DNA from 2 places in the Alteromonas sp. CyTr2 genome. Region 2 is predicted to be linked to the other one. Evidence: predicted binding sites of a transcription regulator. Region 2 holds the regulator's gene; the other holds the start of a gene.

Region 1 (7,648 bases), on a different contig from region 2:
ATGCCATTGCAACACTCCTTTTGTATATTACTGCCTTAATAGACAGGTGTAGGGTTTATTGTTATACCAATTCTATTAAAGATCTGTTTGTCTCAGACGCAGCATGCCAGCACCTTAAGTAAACACATCTGTAATAAAGTTGGTATTTATGCCTGCGTACTTCACTGTTTCGCAGGTGTAATCGTTTCCGATTAAAAGGTCACGCTCAACAATGCTGTTACTGAGCGTGACACTTATGGGGTAACGTTTGTACTAGGCCTTAGCTATCTAGAGCTTTAAAACGCTGCGTTTACATGCAGCGCCCAGGCTTATTTATTTTTTTCTTCTAGTACTGCTACCGCTGGTAGTGTTTTGCCTTCCAAGAATTCTAGGAACGCGCCACCACCTGTTGAAATATAAGAGACCTTATCGGCAATCCCGTATTTATCAACTGCTGCTAGTGTATCACCACCACCTGCGATTGAGAATGCGTCGCTTGCCGCAATCGCTTCAGACAGCGCTTTTGTTCCAGCACTGAACTGTTCAAATTCAAATACGCCTACAGGGCCATTCCATACAATGGTTCCCGCGTTCTTGATAATGTCCTCTAACGCCTTTGAAGAGTCTGGACCAATATCAAAAATCATATCGTCGTCGGCAACGTCACTGACTACTTTTAGCGTCGCTTCGGTATTCTCATCAAACGCTTTGCCCACGACAACATCTGTAGGTACAGGAATATTACCGCCATTCGCCTGCGCTTCATTCATAAGCTGCGTGGCTTGCTCGGTAAGGTCCATCTCTACTAGTGACTTACCTACATTATGGCCTTGAGCAGCAATGAAAGTGTTGGCAATACCGCCACCAACAATCAGCTGGTCAACTTTTTCAGCCAATGTTTTTAACACGGTCAACTTGGTAGACACTTTAGAGCCACCCACAATAGCAACCATTGGACGCTTAGGGTTGTCTAGCGCTTTGCCAAGTGCGTCTAATTCTGCAGCAAGTAATGGGCCAGCACAGGCTTTTGGTGCAAATTTAGCAACGCCATGAGTAGACGCTTGTGCGCGGTGAGCAGTACCGAACGCATCCATAACAAAGATGTCGCAAAGTGCTGCGTACTGTTTTGCTAACGTTTCGTCGTCCTTCTTTTCGCCGTTATTAAAACGTACGTTTTCAAGGATAACTAATTCGCCGTCTGCAAGCTCCACGCCATCTAGGTAATCTTTTACAAGCTTAACCGGTACGTCTAGGGCGTCATTAAGATAATCAACAACAGGTTGAAGAGAGAATTCGTCTGCAGGCTCGCCTTCAGTAGGACGACCAAGGTGAGACATCACCATAACTGCCGCACCTGCGTCTAGGGCTGCTTTAATCGTAGGGATAGATGCTTTGATACGCGCATCAGAAGTTACTTTGCCGTCTTTTACCGGCACGTTTAAATCTTGTCTAATTAATACGCGCTGACCTTTTAGGGCCATATCGCTCATGCTTGGAATCGCCATCGTCTTTCCTATGTTAATTTAAATTCAGTAGAGCGTGTTTGAAGGTAAGACACGCTCAAATTAACTGTGAAAGCTGCGCGGGCTGGTGCTACCAACCCTTGGCAGCATCAATGCTTTATTTTGCGTCGAACATCACTTTTGCGGTATCGAGCATACGGTTTGCAAAACCCCATTCGTTGTCACACCACACCAGTGTTTTAACCAGTTGTTTGTGACTGACTCTTGTTTGTGTGCCATCTACAATACACGAGTGAGGGTCGTGATTGAAATCTACCGACACCAAAGGCTCTTCGGTGTAGTCCAAAATACCCTGTAAACGCCCCGCTTTTGCATTGCGAAGGGCTTGGTTCACTTGCTCAATCGTTACCTTAGATTGAAGCGTTACACTTAAATCCATGGCAGTAACATTGATAGTTGGCACTCGAACCGCAATGGCTTCGAATTTTCCCGCAAACTTAGGCAGAATGCGCTCTATACCGGCAGCAAGTCGGGTATCAACGGGAATAATCGACTGACTTGCAGCACGGGTTCTGCGTAAATCTTCGTGATAGGCGTCGATAACTTGCTGGTCGTGCATAGACGCGTGAATGGTTGTGATCGTACCACTTTCAACACCGAACGCAGCGTCTAGCGCTTGGATAACAGGAACAATGCAGTTTGTGGTGCAAGAGCCGTTGGAGACTAATTTTTGTTCACTGGTCAACGTGTCTTCATTGGTTCCGAAAATGACCGTATTGTCTAAATCTGGTGACCCGGGTGACGAGAAAAGCACTTTGCCAGCGCCGGCATCTAAATGTGCTTGCCCCGATGCTCTGTCATCAAACTTGCCCGTACACTCAAGCACAATATCAACGCCCAAGTCTTTCCAGGGTAGGTCTTTAATATCGCTTATCGCGAGCAGTGTAATATCGTCGCCTGCGACATTTAGCGTGTTATTTTCTAAGGCCACATCAAAACGGAACCGCCCGTGGGCGGTATCGTATTTAAGTAAATGTGCTATGCCTTCGGGTTTAGCAATGTCGTTAATGGCCACCACGTTAAATTCGTTGTTGCGCCCACTTTCATACAGCGCGCGCAACACGTTACGACCAATACGACCAAACCCATTTATGGCAATATTTACCATAGGCTTATCTATTACCTCTTACAGAGACAGTGCAGCCTCTACTACAGCGTCAGTGGTAATGTTGAAGTGCTTAAACAGGTCGCCAGCAGGCGCAGACTCACCAAAGGTGTCCATGCCCACGATAGCGCCATTAAAGCCAACGTACTTGTACCAGCTATCTTTAGACAGCGCTTCAACCGCTACGCGTTTAACAACGCTAGAAGGTAGTACACTTTCACGGTAATCAGCAGACTGACGGTCGAATACGTCAGTTGATGGCATAGACACTACGCGAACGGCCTTACCTTGCTCGGTTAGTTTCGCTGCGGCTTCAACGGCTAGCTGAACCTCAGAACCGGTAGCAATAAGAATAAGCTCTGGAGTACCTTCGCAGTCTTTAAGTACGTAACCACCTTTCGCGATATCAGCAACTTGTTGAGCCGTTCGCTCTTGCTGCGCTAAGCCTTGACGTGTGAAGATTAGTGTTGTTGGGCCGTCAGTGCGCTCAATAGCAGACTTCCACGACACAGCAGACTCAACCTGATCACAAGGGCGCCAGTTATCAAGGTTAGGCGTTGCACGTAGCGCAACCGCCTGCTCCACCGGCTGGTGAGTTGGGCCGTCTTCACCTAGACCAATTGAATCGTGGGTGTAAACAAAAATTGCAGGCTGCTTCATTAGCGCTGCCATACGTACCGCGTTGCGTGCATATTCCATAAACATTAGGAAGGTTGCACCGTATGCCTTAAAGCCACCGTGAAGGGCAATACCGTTCATCATGGCCGACATACCAAACTCACGTACACCGTAATAAATGTAGTTACCTGATGCATCGTTTGCTTCAACGCCTTTGCTACCTTCCCAGATGGTAAGGTTAGAACCTGCAAGGTCAGCAGAGCCGCCTAATAGTTCAGGAAGTAGCGGACCAAACGCATTCAGTGCATTTTGTGACGCTTTACGTGACGCGATATTTTGTGGGTTAGCTTGAAGTTCAGCGATGATAGCGTCTGCTTTGTCGCTGAAATCTGCTGGCAACTCGCCATTTACACGGCGTTTGAATTCTGCTGCAAGCTCTGGGTAGGCGGCTTCGTATGCAGCGAAAGCGTCATTCCACGCGCTTTCCGCGTTTGAACCTTTCTCTTTAGCATCCCAACCAGCGTAAATATCGTCTGGAATTTCGAACGCGCCATGGCTCCAGCCAAGCTTCTCGCGAGTAGCGACAATTTCGTCCTCACCTAGTGGTGCACCGTGACAAGACTCGGTACCTTCTTTATTAGGTGAACCGAAACCAATGGTGGTTTTACAACAAATAAGCGTAGGTTGCGCAGTATTCGCCTGTGCCTTTTCAATAGCGGCTTTTACTTGCTCTGCATCGTGCCCGTCAACGCCATCGATCACTTCCCAACCATAGCTCTTGAAGCGTGCTGGTGTATCGTCGGTGAACCAACCTTCCACTTCGCCATCAATTGAAATGCCGTTGTCATCCCAAAACGCGATAAGCTTACCAAGACCTAGTGTACCGGCTAGTGAACAGGTCTCGTGTGAGATACCTTCCATCAAGCAGCCGTCACCTAGGAATGCGTAGGTGTGGTGGTCAACAATAGTGTGACCATCTTTGTTAAATTGTGCCGCTAGTACTTTTTCGGCAAGCGCCATGCCCACAGCATTACTGATACCTTGGCCTAGTGGGCCAGTGGTCGTTTCAACACCTGGCGCATAACCGTACTCTGGGTGACCTGGCGTTTTTGAATGCAATTGGCGGAAGTTCTTTAACTCTTCAATTGGCAGTTCGTAGCCTGATAGGTGAAGAAGAGAGTACAACAGCATCGAGCCGTGACCATTTGAAAGCACAAAGCGATCGCGGTTAGCCCAAGATGGGTTTGCAGGGTTGTGTGATAAGAAATCACCCCATAGTACCTGTGCGATATCAGCCATCCCCATTGGGGCACCTGGGTGACCAGATTTAGCTTGTTGAACGGCATCCATGCTTAATGCACGGATTGCATTGGCGAGTTCACGACGAGAGGGCATGTTGTCTCCTGATTTATTTTGTATCTTTTGTTTCGTATCTTAGCGGGCTAGGCAAGCTAGACGAGCGTAGAGGTAAGGCGTTCGCTCTACTTCTTTATACGAATGAATGTGGCGTTATTCTTACCTATGCCACCTTACAGTTCAATGGGTTTTGATTGCCAATAGTGAAAGTCATAGTAAAAAATGGTCTATACCCTGACCATCACGTATTCCCATTACAGCAAAAACAGTTATATCTGACGCCTAGTTTCACAAATACATCATTAACTTAAACAATTACGACCTGAATAACCCTACAAGTGATCGGGTTGTGTCAACTATTCGTAACGAAGAGACTTTTAGACGTCTAGAAGTAAAGACTGGTATTTATAACTTGTTTTAGTACAATATACGACTATTTTGATAATTTAACGCTTACGGAGCATTTATGGCCACGCATTTATTCACATCCGAGTCAGTGTCTGAAGGACATCCGGACAAAATTGCTGATCAGATCTCAGATGCGGTTCTTGACGCTATTTTAGAACAAGATCCTCGCGCTCGGGTGGCCTGCGAAACGTATGTAAAAACCGGTATGGTTTTAGTGGGTGGTGAAGTAACTACCTCTGCATGGGTAGATATTGAAGAGCTTACCCGAAAAACAGTTAAAGAAATTGGCTACACGCACTCAGATATGGGCTTCGACGCTGATTCATGTGCGGTATTAAATGCTATTGGCAAACAGTCACCTGACATCAATCAAGGTGTTGATCGCGCAAGCCTTGAAGAACAAGGTGCTGGTGACCAAGGTCTAATGTTTGGCTACGCTAGCGACGAAACTGACGTACTAATGCCTGCGCCAATCACGTACTCTCACCGCCTTGTTCAAAAACAAGCTGAAGTGCGTAAATCTGGTAAGCTAGACTGGTTACGCCCAGATGCTAAAAGCCAAATTACTTTCAAATATGAAAACGACAAGCCTGTTGGCATCGACGCAGTTGTGCTTTCAACCCAGCACTGTGATTCAGTGAGCACTGAAACAGTTCGCGAAGCGGTAATGGAAGAAATTATTAAGCCAGTGCTGCCTAGTGAATGGATTGATGGAAATACACGCTTTCACATTAACCCAACGGGACGATTCGTTATCGGTGGTCCAATGGGCGACTGTGGCTTAACTGGTCGTAAAATCATTGTTGATACTTACGGTGGTATGGCCCGTCACGGTGGTGGCGCGTTCTCTGGTAAAGATCCATCAAAAGTAGACCGCAGTGCAGCATACGCGGGTCGTTACGTTGCTAAGAACATTGTTGCAGCAGGACTTGCTAAGCGCTGTGAAATCCAAGTGTCTTATGCAATCGGTGTGGCAGAGCCAACGTCTATCAGCATCGATACCTTCGGTACAGGTGTGGTAGATGAGAAAACGTTAGTAGCACTGGTCCGTGAACATTTCGACCTACGCCCTTATGGACTTATTCAAATGCTAGACCTCGAGCGCCCTATTTATCGCCCAACGGCTGCGTACGGTCACTTTGGTCGTGATGAATTCCCTTGGGAAGCAACAGATAAAGCAGAAGCGTTAAAAGCATCGATTTAATTCGATAACCAAATAACGCTTTTAAATGCGCCGCTCAGTTTATATAACGCTTTGCATAAAAGTGTTGGTATAAACTAGCGGCGTTTTTTATTTGGCTAGCAAAATCAACGAAACAAATAAAAAACGGCAAAGAATATTTTCATCCTTTATTTTTTGCAGCTATGCTTAAATAACGAACACACTATCGCTTGTAGTTTCTGGTTGTTTACAAGCCATGATAACAACTTGGGCTCTTCCATGAATGTGGTTACTGGTATTCTTCTGGCACTTACTTTGGCTGCGTCTATGGCGGCTTCCCCCGTGCTCGCGGAAATGAATGCTCCCCACTACAGCCCTATCCAATTCAAAAGCAAAAAAATAGCCCGGTGGCAGCTAAATAGTATGTACCGCATTCAATCTACGACCGAAACTTATCTATACGACAACAGTTATACCTACCCAGCGGGGTCACAAGGTATGTTTAGCGCCAGCAGGCGGTTTAACACTTGGGTTCCGCAAAAGGTCTATGCAACGTACAAAACCAACAATACCGCCTTTCAGCATTACGCAGAGTGGCTTTATTTACCACATGATGTAGGTACTTTTACTCGGTTGGGCTGGCTGCTTGGCAAAAGCGAGGGATTAAACATGGCGGTAGAACTTGAACATAGGCAAGTTGGGGAAGAAGAGAATATGGCTCTCTCATTGGGCGTCAATTACTTGTTTTAAGTCATCCTTGTTTTAGGTCACCGCTACATTGCACTCACAGTGCGCTTTTAGTATTACACCCCATCATAAAGACGAAACGTAGTTGCCGTTATGCCAATGATAAGGTTTTTGCGTAAGTCTGTTGAATTACCATCGCGTCGGAACTCGCTCTATGACGCTTAACATCAAGTTGGCTCGCAAGGCGGCTTTTCACCTCATGCCATTGATTCATTTGTGCTTCAGACAAAATATATTCCAATGCTCTACACGTAAAAGACATTTCTACCTGCGCTGCGGCGTAGAGCTTAATTAGCCACGGGTTATCAACGACCCAACCGTCACTGTAAACAACCGTATTGCCAAGGAAATTATTTAACTCAACACAGACTTTTCGAGGCTCTTCTCCTCGAGTTTGCAGCATCTGCTGCGTTATGCCGTGCAGTGACTCCGCTTTTCGATCCCAGTGAACCCACGAGTCAAAGGGCCGAAGTAGCTTACACCACTTTGCACCATCATAGCGCACGATTCCTATCTCAATAGGGTAACTCGCTGCGCCAAATCCACTTGCTTCAATGTCTATTATTGTTGGCAGGGTATTCTTTCGCACTCACGCTCCAAACCGCTGTTTATCCTTGCTTGCAACATACGCAAACCATTTTTATCAGGCGGTTTTACTGCTACCTCGTCACCAGAGGAACAACTAAACAACGTCGAACACTGTTTAGCAAATGTACAACCACTCTTCTCGAAATATAAGCTAATAGTAGA
Region 2 (7,648 bases):
TGCATCACGCTTAGACTCGTAAGGGCCCAGAATAACGCGGAACCAATCGCCGTTGCTGCCAGTGCTGTGTCTGATAAGCGCCTCTAAACCTTGGAATGCAATTTTGGCTTTCATCTCTTCAGCCTGCGCGCGGGTTCTAAACGAGGCGCACTGCATTAAATAGCGTTTGTCAGATTTTTCTTGCTCTTTGACCTCAACTTCTACTTCATATCCTGGAAGGGTCTTAATGTACTCCCATTCTTCTTCAGGAAGCTCAGGTAACGTCTCTTCTGTAGGAGCCACAGGTCGTGAAGCTTGTGTATCCACGTCGTCTTCTACATTGTCTTTTATTGACCACAAAAATGCACCAAAGCCAATCACCAATGCGAATACGCCAACAAGGCGCACAATAGGAAGTTTTCCAGAAACCGGGGCGTTAGATTGCGCATTTGATTGCGCACTTCTGGCTGTTTTTCTACCTTTACCAGCCGGCTTCTTTTTTTGAGGAGAGCGTCCACGAGAGACATAATCGCGTTGAGCCATAGTCGGCAATATTCCTACTTGTTATCGTTGTTTGTATGCGTAAGAAAACGTCATATACCAAATCTTTATGAAGCAGCAGCTTTCCTGCACTTCAATCCTGCGGAAATTTTAACGTATTGCTACCCAACAAGCTAACTGAAATCGGTAGGATCAATATCTATCGACCACCTTACCTTCATTGCCTGTGGCAACGCCTGTAAAAATGGCAGCGCCAAACGCAGCGCATTGTGAAGCGGCGCACGCTTTTCATGACTGCATACCAGCATAAACCGAAACCTGCCTTGCCGCTTTTCAATCAAACAAGGAAACGGGCCATTTAACGCAATAGCATGCTGCTGGTGAAATACTTGCTTGCTGTCTTGTAAAAAGCGATAGGCCAAACTGCTGTCGGTCGCTTCTGCGCGAATGACAAACTGGCTAATAAAAGGGGGAAGCCCTGCCGCTTTTCGCTCCATTAAAGCGTGTCTGGCGAAATGCCCATAGCCGTTATGTACTAAATCTTGTAGCAAAGGATGGTGGGGATTGTGAGTTTGCAGCCACATTTCACCGGGTTTACTAGCGCGCCCTGCTCTTCCTGCAAGCTGAGTTACAAGCTGAGCGAGCTTTTCTGGTGCTCTAAAATCGGCACTAAAAAGTGCGCCATCACAATCTAGCACCGCCACTAAGGTTACATGCGGGAAATGATGACCTTTTGATAGTATTTGGGTACCTACCAGCAGCTGGTACTCTTGGCGGTTTATTGCTTCTAGCGTCTGGTGCAGTTTGTCTTTGCCCCGCACGGTATCGCTGTCTATTCGTACCTGCTTAACACCGGGAAATAAGCTTGCAAGACCTTGCTCGACTTGCTCGGTGCCCGTACCCGCCGTAACTAATTCATTGTGATGGCACGCTTCGCAGTTTGATGGCATTGAGCGCATGCCGCCGCAGTGATGACACTGCAAACGGTTCTGCGCTTTATGCACCGTATACGGGCGGTCACAACGCTTACACATGACGGTTTCGCCGCAGTGATGGCAAAGCAGCGCTGGCGCATAGCCTCTGCGATTCACAAACACCAATACCTGATTTCCCGCGTTGATATGCTGGCGCATTATCGTTAGCAAGCCTTGCGAAATACCGTAGTGAATGGGTTGGTCACGCGCGTCCAACACATGCTGATGCGTGCTTTTCGCCCCTCCCGCTCGCTTAGTTAACTGCAAATGGGCATAGCGACCGCTTAGCGCATTATTAAGTGTTTCGAGTGCGGGCGTGGCGCTGCCTAATAAAAGAGGAATATTGTGCTGCTTAGCCCGCATAGCTGCCAAGTCACGGGCGTGGTAGCGAAGTCCATCTTGTTGTTTAAAAGACTCGTCGTGCTCTTCATCCACAATCAGCATGCCGGGGTTGTGCAGCGGGGTGAAAATAGCCGAGCGAGTACCGATGATTATCCCGAGTTCACCTGCTTTTGCTCGCTGCCATACCTGTAGCCGTTCTTTATCAGAAAGCTGAGAGTGTAAAACGCCCACTGCAATACCAAAGCGCTTTTCAAAGCGTGACACCGTTTGCGGCGTAAGCCCAATTTCTGGCACAAGTATAAGCACTTGTTTTCCGTCGCGCAGTAAGGGTTCGATGGCTTGAAGGTACACTTCCGTTTTACCGCTACCGGTAACCCCTTCAAGCAAACTTACAGCGAAATTGCCCTGCTGACGATTAAGTGCGGCAATGGCAACCGACTGCTCAGTATCTGGAATTGGCTTTTCAGACACCGATAACGAGGCAAGCCAACTGCCTGACTTAAATTCAGGCGCGACTTCTTCAATGCTTATCAATGACTTTTCGACAAGTGCTTTGACCGCAGGTGCGCCATACTGCTTGCGCGCTTGGGACGCTAATAAGGCACCACCGGCCATTGCAGTAAAACAGGCTTGTTGTTTAGGCGCCCGCGATAACGTGTCTGCAGTCGTTTGCTTACCTTCTTCGGTAAGCATTAACATGTCTTGGGGTGTTGGCGCTGCTGACTCGCCTTTGCGTAATAAGACAGGCAGCATGGCGTGTAGCACTTCACCCGGCGCATGATGATAGTACTGCCACAGCCATTGGGCCATTTTCAGCAGCACCCCATCTATAATAGGGCTATCGTCCAGTACCGACTCAATAGCTTTTAGCTTATTGGAGTTTTCAATGTCGCTTTCAGTTTTGTGTAGGGTTTCAGCAACTACGCCCACAAGTTTGCGCGGACCGAAAGGCACAACCACTCTTACACCCGCACTTAGCGCGTTTCCGTGGGTATACGTGAAAAGTTGGCGCAGTGGCACTGGCACGGCAACTTGGATAAAGGCCATTGCGAAGGTTCTACCTTATTTGACGATTGTTACAGCGCGTAATGCGCTTACTAAGCTTCTTATGTTGAAACTAATTATACTGAGGCTTCTTGCAGACCTATACGTTACAGCAATTTACGCTGCTAACAGCTAGCTACACATTTTGCTATTAGCGCATGATTTTGCTACTAGAGCTATGGCCTAGCCTTGAAACACAAATATTTAAACATACTTTACAGGTAAGCATAAAAGGAATGTTTTTTGTTTGGCCTTTTTATACGGCTACCTTTTTATACGGCTGCCTTGTCTAGCTCTCTTGTTTAGCATTTGGCCAAAAACCGCTTGATCAAGGCCCTGCCATCCTTTATTATGCGCCGCTCTTTTGCGATAGGCTGTTCTTTGAACGACTTATCATTTGAATTAAGTAACGTATGGTGTGCGACTTCGGGTTGTATAGCGATACGGCCTTATTATGTGAGGTAACCCAATGAAACAAGATATCCACCCAAAATACGAAGCAATCACAGCAACTTGCTCATGTGGTAACGTAATGAACATTCGCTCTACGCTTGGTAAAGACATCAACCTAGACGTATGTTCTTCGTGTCACCCATTCTACACTGGTAAGCAACGTAACGTTGACACTGGTGGTCGTGTTGATCGCTTCAAGAAGCGTTTCGGTGCATTAGGCAAAAAGTAAGCCTGATATCGAGTTCGAAAAAAGCGCCTTTATGGCGCTTTTTTATTGCTTAAAATTCACGCTTCACACAAACAAGGTGTGCCAAACAGCGCTTTACCGCCGTTATCCTACGTCAGGCCAGTACCTAGCCAGTGTAACAAGCCCTGCAACTCGCCTTTCTGAAAACGTTTTTAGCTTAATTTGCAACATTCAGCGTAACCTGAACTCAGTGAAGGTTTTTAACATTAGATAAATGCCTATCCCAATTGCCGCCACTCACTTTCTTACACTCTTCTTCGCTATCAAAATAAATACCAACGGGTGCTGACTTAATTGACGCTAAAGCAATATTCACTTGGTTTATGAAGTCTATATCCCAACCATTAGTTAACGCCCGCTGCTTCTCCTGCTCAGTATTAAACACGGCAATCACTTGCGGCGCTCTCCAATGCCCTACGTGAGTTAGCCAAACAAATCCATTATTGGTAGATTTTACGCTTTCGCACACATCGGTTAGCACGGTTATTAGTTTTCTTTCTGTCATATCCTCGCCTTCAGCGCGAATTTTGAGTGGGCTTTCACAGGATTTTATCAGAAATATTGGATGGAGAATTAACGAGGTGTCTCCCTGCGTTCTATTTTCCTGATTTGGGTTTCTGTCCAATGCATTTATGAGAACGTAGATCCCTTTGATAGCTTTGTTTTCATCCTCCACACAATAGACCTACGGAATGCTATGGCAAGTCAAAATAAATAGCATGAATGGCAATTATAGCCCCATTTTACTGGTCTAATTAGTATGCCTAACCTACATTGGTATATGAGAATTCTGATCAGATATGTACACAGTGATAGGCTGTGTTAGAGTTGCGATCGGCACTTTGATAGTGAGCATTAATTCTGTGAATAATGCATTACTTTCAAGACTTGTGGCGCTTTTGGGTACATAAACCTGAGGCTTGTATCCATTAAGGTATGTGAACAAAATCAGTAAAGGTTAACGCCTAGTCTGCTTTTCCACATGCCACCTTGGGGCCTATTGATGATTGCTGTAAAACAAAGATCAACAAGCCCTAGTGCTAACAACTATTTATAATCACTTTTGTCATTACTTGGTTGTAACGCGCTTACGTTTATCTACCTATAACTATAACGACAATAAAATAGCTACAGAGCGTGAACGAAAACACCGATGAACCCTACATCTAAGGATACCTTTTTACATGTCAGATTTTAGACAACGCGCACTCGACTATCACGCCAAACCCACACCTGGAAAAATCCGCGTAGAGTTATCTAAGCCAGCAGACAGCGTCGATGACCTTGCTCTTGCCTACAGCCCAGGCGTTGCCGAGCCGGTCAGAGAAATTGCTGAAGATGCAGATAACGCCTATAAGTACACGGGTAAAGGAAACCTGGTTGCCGTTATCAGTAACGGAACCGCAATTTTAGGGTTGGGTAACCTAGGCCCACTGGCATCGAAACCTGTTATGGAAGGTAAAGCCCTTCTGTTTAAACGCTTTGCTGGCCTGGATGCCATTGACATTGAAGTGAAGCATCGTACAACCGAAGAGTTCATTAATACAGTAGCGAATATCGCTGACACATTTGGCGGCATTAACTTAGAAGACATTAAAGCGCCTGAATGCTTTGAGATTGAACAAGAGCTAATTAAGCGCTGTAAAATTCCGGTATTTCATGATGATCAGCACGGTACCGCTATTGTAACTGCAGCGGGCATGCTTAATGCTCTGGAAATTCAGGGTAAAAGCATAGAGAGCGCTAAAATTGTGTGTATGGGTGCCGGTGCAGCAGCGGTCGCTTGTATGGAACTGCTTATAAAGTGTGGTGCCCAGCGTGAGCGTATTTATATGCTAGACAGAAAAGGCGTTATCCATACTCGTCGCGAAGACTTAACTGAGCACAAAAAGCTATTTGCTAACAATACTGACAAGCGTACGCTTGAAGATGTAATGGAAGGTGCGGATATTTTTGTTGGTGTGTCTGGACCGGATGTTTTACCACCAGAAACACTGGCCTTGATGGCTGAAAACCCAATTGTATTTGCATGCTCTAACCCAGATCCTGAGATAAAACCTGAACTTGCTCACGAAGTACGTAAAGATCTTATCATGGCTACCGGACGCTCGGACTACCCTAACCAGGTTAACAACGTACTGTGTTTCCCGTTTATTTTCCGTGGAGCACTAGATGTTCGTGCAACGGCCATTAACGATGAAATGAAAGTAGCGGCAGTAGAAGCCCTTCGTGCTATCACGAAAGAGCCTGTACCAGAAGAAGTACTAGCTGCCAGTAAGAGTACTAGTCTGACATTTGGTAAGGAGTACATTATTCCTAAACCTATGGACCCGCGTTTATGCGAGCGTATTGCTACCGCCGTATCTAAGGCTGCGATTGAATCTGGCGTTGCACGCGTGCCTGAAAGCCCAGAAGAATAAAATTCTGGCGCATAAGGCAAAAAAATGGAGGGGCTAGTGCTCAACCTTTATTTGCTAAAAAGTGCGCTTCGAGAATACAAGTACATAAAAAACGGCGCCGTGTTGTAGGTTACCAACTAGCAATAACTTACAACAAAGCGCCGTTTCTCTTTAATACCAAATATCAGTCGTCTTCCGACACATCGTTTTCGAAGCTTGGATCAATGCCCATTTCTTCCATAATGCGTCTTGCTTCAGCCGGTACGCGATTGGGATTGTCTTTGCGCAGGTCATCATCGTTAGGCAATGGTTGACCGGTAAACGCATGCAAAAATGCTTCGCACAACAGTTCTGAATTAGTGGCGTGACGCAGATTATTGATTTGGCGGCGAGTACGCTCATCAGTAAGCGCCTTAAGCACATTAATAGGTATAGAGACAGTGACTTTCTTTACCTGTTCGCTCTTCTTGCCATGCTCTGCGTAGGGGTGAATATATTTACCGTTCCATTCTGCCATTGTACTAACTCGGTCTACTCTTTTTTATGTTATGAAGAGAAATTCTAAACAAGTTCACGAAAAGGTCAATTGAGCAGTGTAAACCTCTTGACGTCTAGACATATATTCTTTAATTTAGACGTCTAAACGTCTATAAGAATACATTTTTGAGAGAAAAAGCCATGGTTTCTTACGCACAAGGTATCGATGCATTAAACCAGTCCCTGTCGGAACTGCGTGATATTGATGTATCTTTTGAATTCTTTCCGCCTAAAACGGAAGCCATGGAACAGACCCTGTGGAAGTCAGTTGAACGTCTCGCGCCACTAAAGCCAAGCTACATGTCGGTAACCTACGGCGCGAATAGCGGTGAGCGTGACAGAACCCACGACGTTGTAAAACGCATTCAGCAGCAAACCGGTGTAGCAGCTGTTCCTCACTTGACCTGTGTTGATGCTAGCCGAGATGAACTTAAACAAATTGCTAAAGACTACTGGGATTCAGGCATTCGCCGTATTGTTGCGCTTCGTGGCGATTTACCGCCAGGAGTAGAAAAGACAGAGATGTATGCCTCTGATCTTGTTGCCTTGCTAAAAGACGTTGCCGATTTTGATATTTCTGTTGCTGCCTATCCAGAGAAGCACCCTGAAGCACCAAATGCGCAGTTTGATTTACTAAACCTTAAGCGCAAAGCAGAAGCAGGTGCCACAGAAGCGATAACCCAGTTCTTTTTCGATACGAGTGTGTACCTTCGATTTAGAGACCGTGCAGCCGCAGCGGGTGTCGACTTAGATATCGTTCCGGGTATTTTGCCGGTAACCAACTACCAAACACTGGTGAAATTTGCGGGGTTCACAAATGTTCATGTGCCGGGATGGTTGCACAAGATGTTTGACGGCCTTGATGCCGACGACCAAGCTACCCGTAATCTTATAGGCGCTAACATTGCTATGGACCAAGTTAAAGTACTCGCTAAAGAAGGGGTAAAACACTTCCATTTCTATACTTTGAACCGTAGTGAATTGAGCTACGCCATCTGCCACATGCTCGGCGTGCGTTCAGGCGCTTAATAAATAACGACAATCAGGACCGTGCTTACGTTGTTTAATGAAGTACTCCACAAAAGGCGCAGTCAATGCGCCTTTGTTGTATAAAGCCTGCATTAAACTTTGCCACCAAGGCCGCCCGCAGTTACCATCTGATATAACATGTA

What was found. Region 2 encodes MetJ, which represses methionine synthesis genes. Its sites were predicted from a motif close to TAGACGTCTAGACGTCTA; they were not measured.
Region 1: metK (methionine adenosyltransferase) is a predicted target of MetJ. The motif match lies at 4,960-4,977, and genes of this name have one in related genera.

The regions. Positions count from the first base shown of each region.
Region 1 covers NZ_CAMZMZ010000020.1:17,367-25,014, reverse strand. The annotation lists gene QME20_RS11830 (fructose bisphosphate aldolase) at 1-7, opposite strand, end outside; gene QME20_RS11825 (phosphoglycerate kinase) at 309-1,484, opposite strand; gene epd (erythrose-4-phosphate dehydrogenase) at 1,600-2,610, opposite strand; gene tkt (transketolase) at 2,629-4,620, opposite strand; gene metK (methionine adenosyltransferase) at 5,048-6,193, shown strand; gene QME20_RS11805 (hypothetical protein) at 6,431-6,901, shown strand; gene QME20_RS11800 (exonuclease domain-containing protein) at 6,990-7,487, opposite strand.
Region 2 covers NZ_CAMZMZ010000009.1:32,138-39,785, reverse strand. The annotation lists gene QME20_RS07280 (SPOR domain-containing protein) at 1-522, opposite strand, end outside; gene priA (primosomal protein N') at 654-2,843, opposite strand; gene rpmE (50S ribosomal protein L31) at 3,310-3,522, shown strand; gene QME20_RS07265 (hypothetical protein) at 3,728-4,045, opposite strand; gene QME20_RS07260 (malic enzyme-like NAD(P)-binding protein) at 4,725-5,960, shown strand; gene metJ (met regulon transcriptional regulator MetJ) at 6,124-6,456, opposite strand; gene metF (methylenetetrahydrofolate reductase) at 6,618-7,505, shown strand.